Regions from separate parts of the Mesorhizobium sp. M0243 genome, predicted to be linked through region 3. Evidence: predicted binding sites of a transcription regulator. Region 3 holds the regulator's gene; each other region holds the start of a gene.
The links. The regulator LexA, encoded in region 3, represses DNA repair genes until DNA is damaged. The targets are predictions, from matches to a motif close to TGTTCNNNNTGTGTTCNG.
Positions count from the first base shown of each region.

Region 1 (4,190 bases), on a different contig from region 3:
ATAGGAGAGTTTTTCGACCTTGGCCTGCTGCCAGGCGCGCACCACGCCGGCCACCGTGTTGCGGTCGGCAAGTCCGATCGCCGAGAAGCCCAGGAGCTTGGCCGCGACCACCAGCTCCTCCGGCTTGGAGGCGCCGCGCAGGAAGGAGAAATTCGACTGGATGCCGAACTCGGCAAAGGGAATGACGGTCAGCGCGTTCATGCGAAGACACCATGCATGAACCAGCGCGGCGGGACCTGCGTGTTGCCGTAAAGACCTTGCCGGTAAAGCCAATAGCGGCGACCATCGGCGTCCTCGATACGGAAATAGTCGCGGGTTGACGTGATCGGATCGCTCGCTGCCTCGCGCCACCATTCGGCGGCGATGCGTTCTGGCCCTTCGGCGCGCGTGACCCGGTAGAGCGCGCGCCGCCAGCGGAAGTGCAGCGGTGGTCCTTCCGGCATTTCAGTGGCCGGCACATCGATGGGTTCGGGCGAGCGGAACAGCCGGATTGGCCGTTCCGGCGGAAAAATGGTTTGTGGCGCCTGCAGCCTGCCGGGCTTTTTCGGCGGCGTGGTCCGGCGCGGCGCTTCGGTGAAGGGGATCGTGGCGACGGCGCGCTCCGGCAGATGGCTTTCGACCGCGACCGGCCGGAGAACCGCGCCCTCGCCGAGCCGGGCGCGGATGCGGTCGGCGAACAGCGCGATATCGGCACCGTCGTCGGTCGTTTCGCCAGTCAGATCGGCCTGCTGCATGTCGAAGGTGGCTGCCGCCAACACCGAGAGCCGCACCAGATCGAAACCATAGCCGGCATCGATATCCTGTTCGAGCGCGGCCAGCCTTTCATGGAACAGTTTCTGGATCAGCATGGGTTCGCGCATCGGCCGCGAGGTGCCGATGGCGATGCGGCTGACGGCGCCGTCGACGCGAAAGAGCAGCAGCGCCAGTGTCCTGGCACCCTCGCCGCAGCGTTCGAGATCGGTTTTCAAGGTCGCCGCCAGCATGCCCACCAGCCGTTCGATGTCCTCGGTCAGGGTGACGGGTTCGGCGAGGTGGCGTTCGACCGAAAGCGGCGCAACGGGAAGGCGCGGCGAGACGGCCTCGTCGAGGCGGCCAAGCGCCTGATCGAGGCGCAGGAGCAGCAAGGCGCCAAAGCGGCGGGCGAGCGGCGCGCGCGGTGCCGCCATGACGGCACCCGCCGTGCGCAGGCCGACGCTTTCCAGGCTGGTGCGGGTCGAGGGTTCTATGCGCAATGCGGCCAGCGGCAGGGGCGCCAGCAGCGCTTCCTCCTCGCCTGGCACAACGATGCGGTCGCCGCAAAAGCGTGCCGCCGCCCAGGCCGCACCCGGCGTCGCGGCAAGTCCGGCGCGGACATCGAAACCCTGGTGGAAGAAACGCGACAGGATGTCGTCCAGCATGGCACGTTCGCCGCCGAACAGATGGGTGCAGCCGGTGACGTCGAGAAACAGGCCGTCCGCGCCATCCAGCGCCACCAGCGGGGTGTAGCGGTCGCACCAGTCGGCAAGGCCTTCGAGCAGGCGGCGGTCGGCTTCCGGATCGGCCTCGACGATGTCGATCGACGGATGCATGGCGCGCGCATCGGCGATGCCCATGTCGCGCTTCAGGTGCAGGGCCTCAGCCCGCTCGTCGAGGGCCGAGATGCGCTGTGCGTTGCGGTCGCGATGGCTGATCACGAGCGGCGGGTGAGATGGGTGATCCGACGGCCGGGAACGCCAGGACCGCCCCAGACGCTGGCGCAGGACCCTTTCCGCCGCCAGATAGGGAAACCACAGGGACAGGATTCTTTGGCCGGTTTCTTTCCCCACCTGCTCCTTCGTGGCCCGCTCTTTCGTCGAATGCGCATTCATCGGGATTCCACTCCAGTGTGAATTGTCCAGGCAGGGCCGTGCGGCTCTTGCCGATGGTGAGGGTGAAGGCCGGGCGGCCGATCGAGCCGGCCAGCGGCCCGGCGATGGTGTCGCGCGGCACCGCCGGTGCCGACGTGACGATGAGGCGGACGGGTGCCGCCGTCGGTTCGGGCTCGGCCGCCTGCCGCAGCAGGAACACCGGGCGGCCGGCCGCTTGCGCCCTTGCATGCAGCCGGCGTGTCGCGGTCAGGTCAAGCCGCTGCGGATTGCCGCGAATTTCGAGGATGACAGCGGCGAGCGCCGTCATCCGGGCCGCCTCCTCCGCGACCCACAGCGCATCGACAAGTCTCGGTGCCTCGGAAAACAGCAATTGCTCCGGCTCAATGCCGAACGAGGCGTGAAGCCCCCTGGCATAGGGAAAGCCGGCCTCGCGAAAGATCTCCGATGTGCCGATCCACAGCACCGGCAGCCCCGGCGTTTGCTTGAGGATCAGGCTTGTGAGCGACAAAGCGAAGCCGGCGACGGCCCCGGCATCGCGGGTTTGCGTGCCATGGATTTCGCTCAGGGCGGCCTTCGGCAGGCCGCCGCTCAGGGCGGCGTCGAGGCGCTCGACGCCAATAGGCAGGAACGCGTCCGGCAACGCCTCGGCAATGCCACGCCGGACGATTGTGAGATCGGTGTTGACGTCGGCATCAAAGGGCGCGGCGGCCGGCGCAGCCAAGCGCTCGGGCAGCGTTCCCTCGATTTTCGCGATCTGGCGGCGCAGGGCAAAAACAGTCTCCCGCGCCACGGCGGTCATCGCCATGACGGTCAGCTTCCACTCACATTGTTCCTGTTATGTTCCCTATAGATTCCAGAGCGCATCCCAAGAGTCAAGCAGACACATGGGGAATTTATTCCTCTCCGCGCGGATGACGCAGGCGCATCGGCCCGTGTCATTTGCCGATTACGGTGCGAAAGCCTATATGCCGGGATCAAAGGACAAAGCATGGCACGCATCTACAAGACCCGCACCTGGCACGACGAACTCTCGCCCTCGATGGACGAAATGGAGTTCCTGGCGCTGGAGGCGTACGCCCATCTGCCGGAGGATTTTCGCAAGCTGACCGGCGAGATCGTCATCCAGATCGCCGAATTCCCGACCGACGAGATCATGGACGATCTGTCGCTAGAAACGCCGTTCGACCTGCTCGGCCTGTTTGAGGGACGCGGCATCGCCGAGCGCTGGAATCCGCAGACCGGCGAAGGCCCGAACCGGATCACGCTCTACCGCCGCGCCATCCTCGACTACTGGTCCGAGAACGAAGAGACGCTGGGCGACATCGTCACCCACGTGCTGATCCACGAGATCGGCCACCATTTCGGCCTGTCGGACGATGATATGGAGAAGATCGAAGAGGCGGCGGAATAGCTGGTTCTGCGTCGCGTGAAATGTCCATTCCTATCCAGTCGGTCCAGAACCCAGCGGCGGCAAGGGTTTCTGGGATCTCGCTTCAGATAGGTTGGTCATTCGGCTGATGAAAAGATGCAGCGCCTTGCGCACGGCGAGCGATGGCGGCTCGGACGGATGCCACTCCGGAAAATGACCATCAACCACCATTCGTGCCAACCCATAGACAAAGGCACGAGCGGCAAGAACCAGATGATCGAAATCCGCGTTCGCAGCCAGTTGACCCTGGTGTTGCGCTTGGGTCAGCAGGTCGATCATCTTCCGGCGAATGGCCTCATTCTGACCGCGAAGACTGTCCGACGCGTCGAAATCAATCAGGGTTCGGGAACTGATGATCTGGAAATGCGTGGGATTGGCGATCGCCCATTCCAGATAGCCTTGTCCGATTGCTTCGAAGGCCACGATGGGATCCGCGCTGTCGACTGCTGAAAGTGCATTGGCAACGGCCTCTGTCAGCCGGTTCATGGCCTGTTCGGCGACCGCGGTCAGCAGCGCTGTTTTCGACTGAAAATGCCGGAAGGGGGCGCCGGGGGAAACGCCGGCCCGCTTTGCGGCTTCGCGCACGCTTACATTGTCGGGGCCGCCTTCCTCGACAAGTTGAATTGCAGCATCGATCAACGTGTCCCGCAAATGGCCATGGTGGTAGCCGGTGCGGTGAGGCGTCTTGGCGTTTGCCATCTCTTCTCCTTCGTTTTCGTTCCGGAGGCCTGCTTCACGCATCTGTAGCACGATCCGCGATTTATGTAATCACTGTTTACAATGCAGGCAAGAGCATGTAAGCAGTGATTACAGATGGGATCGGAACAGGCCTGCGGTCTTCGCGGCTCCCGTTTTCCCGGATGAGGAAACGAAGATGCTTGCCAGAACCGCCGAACCCCGCCGTCCGCAATCGC
Region 1 covers NZ_JAMYSF010000033.1:51,958-56,147, forward strand. Annotated here, with positions in the region: gene NKJ11_RS29440 (error-prone DNA polymerase) at 1-201, opposite strand, end outside; gene NKJ11_RS29445 (DUF6504 family protein) at 198-1,673, opposite strand; gene NKJ11_RS29450 (ImuA family protein) at 1,615-2,652, opposite strand; gene NKJ11_RS29455 (metallopeptidase family protein) at 2,836-3,258, shown strand; gene NKJ11_RS29460 (TetR/AcrR family transcriptional regulator) at 3,289-3,975, opposite strand; gene NKJ11_RS29465 (hypothetical protein) at 4,151-4,190, shown strand, end outside.
Region 1: the regulator LexA is predicted to act here: its motif matches at 2,675-2,692, upstream of NKJ11_RS29450 (ImuA family protein).

Region 2 (4,190 bases), on a different contig from region 3:
TGTCGGTGTAGCCGCTCTCTTCGAGAATGGTCTCGGCGAGTTCGGTATGCGGCGTGGTTTCCAGCGCCTTCTGCCAGCGCTCGAAATTGGCCGCGACCTCGCGCAGTGCCGCGCGCGGCTTCGGTTTCAACTCGTCGCTTTCGGCGAGCTTGGCGGCGGCTTCCAGCATCGGGATGCGCAGCGCGCGCGCCGTGTCGTGGATCTGGCGGATGGTGGCTTCACCAAGGCCGCGCTTGGGCACATTGACGATGCGCTCGAAGGCGAGGTCGTCGGCGCCTTGGGCGACGACGCGGAAGAAGGCGAGCGCATCGCGGATTTCCATGCGCTCGTAGAAGCGGGGGCCGCCGATGACGCGGTAGTTGAGGCCGAGCGTGACGAAGCGGTCCTCGAACTCGCGCATCTGGAAGGAGGCGCGGACCAGGATCGCCATGTCGTTGAGATTGTGCTTTTGCCGCTGGTAGGTCTCGATCGTCTCGCCGACGGCGCGGGCTTCCTCCTCGGAATCCCAAGCGGCGTGGACATGCACCTTGCCGTCCTCCGGCTCGTTGCGGTCGGTGAACAGCGTCTTGCCGAAGCGGCCCTCATTGTGGGCGATGAGGTGGGAGGCCGCGCCAAGGATGTGCGCGGTCGAGCGGTAGTTGCGCTCCAGCCGGATGATGGTGGCGCCGGGAAAATCCTTGTCGAAGCGCAGGATGTTGTCGATCTCGGCGCCGCGCCAGCCATAGATGGATTGGTCGTCGTCGCCGACGCAGCAGATGTTTACTTTGTTGTCGCTCACGGCCGCGCGCTCGCTTCGCTCGCTGGCCTCCGCGGGGGCGGCCTGGCCGGCCGACGCCCGGTCGGGCTTGCGGCCTTCGGCCGATCGCAGGTCCGTCGATGTCGACGCGCGCCCGGAATCGGGCCTCTGCGCCAAAAGCCGCAGCCACATGTACTGGGCGGTGTTGGTGTCCTGGTACTCGTCGACGAGGATGTATTTGAAGCGCTTATGGTATTCCTTGAGCACGTCCGGATTGGCGCGGAAGATGCGGATCGGGTGGCAGAGCAGGTCGCCGAAATCGCAGGCGTTCAGCGTCTTCAGCCTCTCCTGATAGGCCTTGTAGAGCTCGCGGCCCTTGCCGTTGGCGAAGGCGCGGGCGTCGCCCTCGGCGATGTCGGCCGGGCCTTGCCCCTTGTTCTTCCAGCCGTCGATCATCTGGGCGAATTGCTTGGCCGGCCAGCGCTTGTCGTCCAAACCCTCGGCCTGGATCAGCTGCTTGATCAGCCGCACGACGTCGTCGGTGTCGAGGATGGTGAAGTCGGAGCGCAAACCGGCGAGTTCGGCATGTCTGCGAAGCAGCTTCACTCCAATCGAGTGGAAGGTGCCGAGCCATGGCATGCCCTCGACATTGCCTTCGCCGATCAGCACGCCAATGCGGATCTTCATTTCACGCGCGGCCTTGTTGGTGAAGGTCACCGCGAGGATCTGCGACGGGAACGCCTTGCCGGTGGCGAGGATGTGGGCGATGCGCGTGGTCAGCACGCGGGTCTTGCCGGTGCCGGCTCCAGCCAGCACCAGAACCGGGCCTTCCGTTGTTTCAACCGCTAGCCGCTGCTCCGGGTTGAGGCCCTTCAGATAGTCGGGCGCGTTGTTGTGTCCGCTGCGGGCAGCCATGGCGCGCGCGGCAATGCCCGACGGGGCCGTGGGCCGCGCATTGGGTTCGTCGAAAAAGGGCATGTCTTCGGAAAAGCCGGACATCGCCCCGAATGTAGTGATTCGGTGGGGAAAGACCAGAACTGTCTACGTTTTGTTCCGCTAAAGTGCCCGATTGCTGCCCCGCGCTCCCACCGCGGTCGATGTTATTCCAATTGCGATGGACCATTACCGCCTGCGCTTGAGGCCCGTGCTTGACAGGCGGGACCGTCAGGAGAAAGTTGTGCTTCGGGCAGCGACGCAATGCCGGGTTGCCATGGCCGCGCCGCGAAGCGCAACAGTCGAAGGAGTATCATCTTGGCTGTCACCATCACCTCCCTCATTCTTTTCCTCATCGGCCTGGCACTCGGCGGCGGCGGCATCCGCCTGGCGATGCTGGGCGGCAGCTGGTACTATGTCGTTGCCGGCCTTGCCTTCCTGATCGCCGCCTGGCTGCTCTACCGGCGCCGGTCCACCGCACTGTGGCTCTACGCGGTGATCGTGCTCGGCACGTTGGCCTGGGCGGTCTGGGAAACCGGCTTCGACTGGTGGGAACTTGGACCGCGCGGCGGCATCATCGTGCTTCTCGCTTTGTGGCTGCTGACGCCGTGGGCGAGGCGGGGTCTTGTCGGCCCTGACGCACGCGCGCCGCTGATCCTGGCCGTGCTGGCCTCGCTGGCCGTCGCCGGTTATTCGATGACTTCAGATCCGAAGGACATTGCCGGCGAACTCGGCACCGACAAGGTGGTCGCCAACGCCAATCTTGGCAATGATGTGCCGGCCGGCGAGTGGCACTATTACGGACGTACGCAGTTCGGCCAGCGCTATTCGCCGCTCGACCAGATCACACCGGACAATGTGGCCAAGCTGCAGCCGGCGTGGACCTACCAGACCGGCGACGTGAAGGGTCCGGACGACGTCGGCGAGACCACCTATCAGGTGACGCCGCTGAAGATCGGCGACACGCTCTACATCTGCACGCCGCACAATTTCGCCATCGCCATCGATGCCGCGAGCGGCAAGGAGAAATGGCGCTTCGATCCCAAGGTCAAGCTCGACAAGGACCGCCAGCACCAGACCTGCCGCGGCGTGGCCTATTATGCCGATGCCGCCGGCGCCGCCGGGCAGCCCTGTGCGACCCGCGTCTACCTGCCGACCTCGGACGCGCGGCTGATCGCGCTCGACGCCGCCAACGGGCAGGTCTGTCCGGCTTTCGCCGAGGGCGGTACGCTGAACCTTCTGACCAACATGCCCTATCCGAAGTCGGGCTATTATTACTCGACCTCGGCCCCGATGATCTCAGGCGGCAAGATCATTGTCGGCGGCGCGGTCAACGACAATTATTCGACGCAGGAGCCGTCCGGCGTCATCCGCGCCTACGACGCTGCCACCGGCGCGCTGGTGTGGAACTGGGATTCCGGCAATCCGGACCAGACGACGCCGCTGCCGGCGGGCCAAACCTATACCGCCAACTCGCCCAACATGTGGTCGACGCCGAGCGCCGACGAGAAGCTCGGCCTGCTCTACGTGCCGCTCGGCAACCAGACGCCGGACCAGCTCGGCGCCGGGCGCAGTGCCAATGTCGAGAAGTTCTCGTCGTCGATCACCGCGCTCGACCTCAACACCGGTCAGGTGCGATGGGTGCGCCAGACCGTGCACCACGATCTCTGGGACATGGACGTACCGGCGCAGCCGAGCCTGATCGACATCAGCAAACCCGACGGCACGGTGGTGCCGGCGCTGGTCGGACCGACCAAGCAGGGCGATCTCTATGTGCTCGACCGCCGCACCGGCGAGCCGGTCATTGCGGTCAACGAAGTGCCGGCGCCCGGCGGCGCGATCGAAGGCGACCACACATCACCGACGCAGCCGGTCTCCGATCTCACCTTCATGCCGAAGCCGCTGACCGGCGCCGACATGTGGGGCCTAACCATGTTCGACCAGTTGGCCTGCCGGATCGAATTCCAGGGCCTGCGCTATGAGGGTCGCTATACGCCGCCTTCCGTCCAGGGGTCGCTGATCTACCCCGGCAACTTCGGCACCTTCAACTGGGGCGGCGTCGCCGTCGATCCGGTCCGGCAGGTGCTGTTCGGCATGCCGACCTATCTGGCGTTCAAGTCGCAGTTGATCCCGCGCGATCAGGTGCCGCCGCCGGACGAAGGGCGCGGCAGCGAGCAGGGGCTGAACCGCAACGAGGGCGCGCCCTATGCGGTGGTGATGGGGCCGTTCCTGTCGCCGCTCGGCATTCCTTGCCAGGCGCCGCCCTGGGGCTATGTCGCCGGCGCCGATCTCAGGACCGGCAAGATCGCCTACAAGCACCGCAACGGCACCGTCTACGACATGACGCCGCTGCCGCTGCCGCTGAAAGTCGGGGTACCGGGCATCGGCGGGCCGATGATCACGGCTGGCGGCGTCGCCTTCCTGGGGGCCGCGGTCGACGACTATCTGCGCGCCTACGACCTGACATCGGGCAAGCAGCTGTGGCAGGCGCGGCTGCCGGCCGGCGGGCAATCGACGCCGA
Region 2 covers NZ_JAMYSF010000030.1:64,738-68,927, forward strand. Annotated here, with positions in the region: gene NKJ11_RS28350 (ATP-dependent helicase) at 1-1,735, opposite strand, end outside; gene NKJ11_RS28355 (glucose/quinate/shikimate family membrane-bound PQQ-dependent dehydrogenase) at 1,988-4,190, shown strand, end outside.
Region 2: the regulator LexA is predicted to act here: its motif matches at 1,775-1,792, upstream of NKJ11_RS28350 (ATP-dependent helicase).

Region 3 (4,190 bases):
AATGAAGAGGTGCTGGTCGCCTGGCAGACCATCTACCGCGATCCGCAGCGCTACTGGATGTTCTACGAACTGGCCGAGAAGCTGGTCGACTTCGAGGACTACTTCCGCCGCTGGCGCTTCAACCACGTCACCACGGTGGAGCGCATCATCGGCCTGAAACGCGGCACCGGCGGCACGTCGGGTGCTTCGTATCTGAAGAAAATGCTCGAGGTCGTGCTGTTCCCGGAGCTGTGGACGGTCCGCACCCGGCTCTGACGTCGAAATGAAAACAGGCACACCGAGGGGACGCGCTGTGGCGGAAAACCCTTCGCGAACAACCGGGGACTGACCGACCATGAGTGGAATTCCTGATCTCGCCGCAGTCGAAGCGATGGATGCCACGGATCCGCTGCGGGCCATGCGCGACCGTTTCATTCTGCCGGAGGGGATGATCTATCTCGACGGCAATTCACTGGGGGCAGCGTCTCATGCCGTTTTCAGCGAGCTGCAGCAGGCGGCGACCCAAGAATGGGCCCAGGATCTCATCCGAGCTTGGAACACGGCCGGATGGTTCGAGATGCCAATCGAACTCGGCGACCAGCTCGGACGCCTGATAGGAGCCGCGGCCGGCCAGACCGTTGTCTGCGACACGACATCGACCAACATCTACAAGGTGCTGCACGCGGCGATGGAGATGCGGCCCGGCCGGTCGGCCATCGTCGCCGAAGGTGACAGTTTTCCCACCGACCTGTACATCGCCGAAGGCGTGGCCTCGACCCGGGATGGCGTCCTGCTGCGCCTCGCGGGTGTCGACGCGCCGACCATCGAAGAGCTGATCGACGAAAACGTCGCGGTGGTGCTGGTCAATCACGTCAATTACAAATCGGGTGAACTGCGCGACATGGCGGCGCTGACGCGCAAAGCTCATGCGGCCGGAGCGCTGATCGTCTGGGATCTTTGCCACACCGCCGGCGCCCTGCCCGTCGAGCTCGATCACGCAAATGCCGATTTCGCCATCGGCTGCACCTACAAGTACCTCAACGGCGGTCCGGGCGCACCGGCCTTCATCTATGCCGCGCAGCGCCACCACGGCGATATCAGCCAGCCGCTCAGCGGCTGGTGGGGCCATGCGCGGCCCTTTGCCTTCGAACGGGGTTATGTTGCCGGCACCGGCATCCGCCGCTTTTTGTGCGGCACTCAGCCGATCCTGTCGATGCGGGCGCTCAAAGGCGCGCTTGCCATCTGGAATGACGTCGACATGGCGGCATTGCGAAAGAAGAGTGTCGCGTTGACAGAACTGTTCATCCAGCTCGTCGAAGCCAGGTGCGGCGCCTACGGTCTCACGCTGGAGACCACCCGCGACGCGACCAGGCGCGGCAGCCAGGTGTCGTTCCTTCACGATCACGGCTATCAAATCATGCGGGCGCTGATCGAGCGCGGCGTCATCGGTGATTTTCGTGCGCCATCGACCATCCGTTTCGGCTTCACGCCGCTCTATGTCGGCTACAAGAATGTGTGGCTGGCGGTTGAGGTGCTGGAGGATATTCTGCGCACGGGCGCATGGAAGGACCGCCGTTTCGCGGTCAAGGAAGCCGTTACCTGACGCAACGATCCCCGCGATCCACCGCCGCCGCCCTCACTGCCTGGCAGATGACGGAGGCTGAATTTCCAGCCACAAATGCCAACAGACGTTGGCGTTTTGGCTCCGTTTCGTTCACGGCAAACGAACGTCCCGAAGATTGATATCGTCCTTTGTGGAGGTCGATAGACTGATAATGCCAAGCCTTGGGTCGAGGATGAGCCACAGGTCATTAACCATAATAATTTCAATGTGAGCAGGCGCATCGCTGTGCCTGGCGCTTGTTGATCGCGACCCGCTGGCAAGCGCCAAATAATTTCAGCAGCCTTAACAAATTCATTAAACTTTAAACGGTTGCAGAACACAACTGGAACAGATAGGGTTTGTTCTGGGTTTGTTTTTCGATTCTGGTTTCAGGTAACCTGGGGGCCGCCATGCTGACGCGCAAGCAACATGAACTGCTGATGTTCATCCATGAACGCCTGAAGGAGAGCGGCATTCCGCCATCCTTCGACGAGATGAAGGAGGCGCTTGACCTTGCCTCCAAATCCGGGATTCATCGGCTGATCACCGCACTTGAGGAGCGCGGCTTTATTCGCCGGTTGCCCAACCGGGCACGCGCGCTGGAAGTGCTGCGATTGCCGGACTCGATCGCGCCTGGCCTCAACGCGGCAAAGAAGTTTTCGCCAAGCGTCATCCAGGGCAGTCTCGGTCAGGGTGGTGCCCTTGGCCGGCAGATCAAGCCGGCGCCTTCGCGGATGCCCTCGCCCGGCAATGATGACGATGCGGTCTCCGCCGTGTCGATCCCGGTCATGGGCCGTATCGCCGCCGGTGTGCCGATCGATGCCATCCAGCATCAGACGCATTCGATCTCGGTGCCGCCGGACATGATCATGGGCGGCGCCCACTATGCGCTGGAGGTCAAGGGCGACTCGATGATCGAGGCCGGTATCTTCGACGGCGACACCGTCATCATCCGCAACGCCGATACCGCCCAGCCAGGCGAGATCATCGTGGCGCTGGTCGACGAAGAGGAAGCGACGCTGAAGCGGTTCCGCCGCAAGGGCGCCTCGATTGCCCTCGAAGCCGCCAATCCAGCCTACGAGACACGGATTTTCGGCCCGGACAGGGTCAAGGTGCAAGGCAAGCTCGTCGGCCTGATCCGCCGCTACTGAGCCGGCTGCGGGTTGGCCGCTGGCTTCTCCGGTTTCTTGAAGGGTGCCAGCCCCCTTGCCTCACGAGAGTATTTGCGTTGCGTGTGCCAGGGCCGATATGGGCTGTCCACCGCGAAGCTGATCGTCGCCGGCGTGGTCGCCGATTGGCGATCGAAGAAGACCGCGGCACTGCCTTTGCGAGCCAGTTGCCGCTTGGTGATGACGAGAACCAGCGGATTGTGACAGGCGTCATACGCGGTGGCGTCATTGATGACGATCAGCTCGGCGAAGCCGCAGGCTTTCCAGGTGTCCTTGCGGTCCTCGACATAGGCAATGATCGCACCGGACATGTGCCTGGCCACGCAAACGCCTGAGGAGCAATAGAACGGCGATCCCAGCGGCAGATCAACGGCATCCGCGACATCGAATTGCCCATAGCTGTTGTCGAACACCTCTGGCACGACGATGGTTTCTGATGTCAGGGCGCGTTTCCAGTTGTCGACGGTGAATTCGTTCGGCCGTTCCCGGCTGACGGCAAGCTCGCCGCCACCGATCGGCAACGCCACCAGCCGGGCGTCTTCCGAGATCAGCACATCCGGCGTGCGCGTATCCGAGACGGTCAGCAAGCCTGCCAGCGCGAATGGCAGGGCAGCGAGCCGCAGCCAAGTTGTCGCCATCGTCGCGATGACCAAAGCAATTGCCACCAACAGGACCGACTGTTGCGAAATCAGCCCGACCCCGTCGACAGGCGAACGCTCGGAGATCCAGCCGGATATGGCGATCATCATCGTCAGGCCCTTACCCATCAGGTAGAGAGCCGGCCAATCCAATCCGAAAGGCATCAGCAGCGCGCTGGCGACGGCCAGGAACATGACGACGGTGACGATCGGCATAACCGCGAGGTTGGCAAACAGGCTAAGCGGCGAGACACGCTGAAAATGCCAGATGGCAAACAGCGTCGTGGCGCTTCCGGCGATGATCGAGGTCATGGCAAGGCCGGTTGCCGCCAGCAGGAATTTTCGCGTCAGGAAACCTGGCATGGATCGCTTTGGTGGCGGCGGTCTAGCTTTTCCCGCGCGGTGATCGGCCCAGCCGGCATAGGCGCCGACCAGAGCCGCGGTCGCGGCGAACGACATCTGAAAACTCGGGCCGACCACCTCATGCGGCGACACCACGATGACGGCGATCGCCGAGATCGCCAGATTGCGCATGGTGAGTGCTGCTCGATCGAACAGCACGGCAATCAGCATCACCGCCAGCATGATGAAGCTGCGCTCGGCGGCAACGACGACTCCAGAGATGATGAGATAGGCCGCGATCGAGAACAGCGCGGCGGCAGCGGCATACTTCTTGACCGGGCGACGCGCGGAAAAGTCGGGAAACAAGGCGAAGGCGCCGCGCAGCAATCCCATGATGGTGCCCGCGACCAGCGCCATGTGCAGTCCCGAAATGGAGATGATGTGGTAGATGCCGGTACG
Region 3 covers NZ_JAMYSF010000015.1:118,647-122,836, forward strand. Annotated here, with positions in the region: gene kynA (tryptophan 2,3-dioxygenase) at 1-255, shown strand, start outside; gene kynU (kynureninase) at 335-1,582, shown strand; gene lexA (transcriptional repressor LexA) at 1,993-2,733, shown strand; gene NKJ11_RS20205 (ComEC/Rec2 family competence protein) at 2,727-4,190, opposite strand, start outside.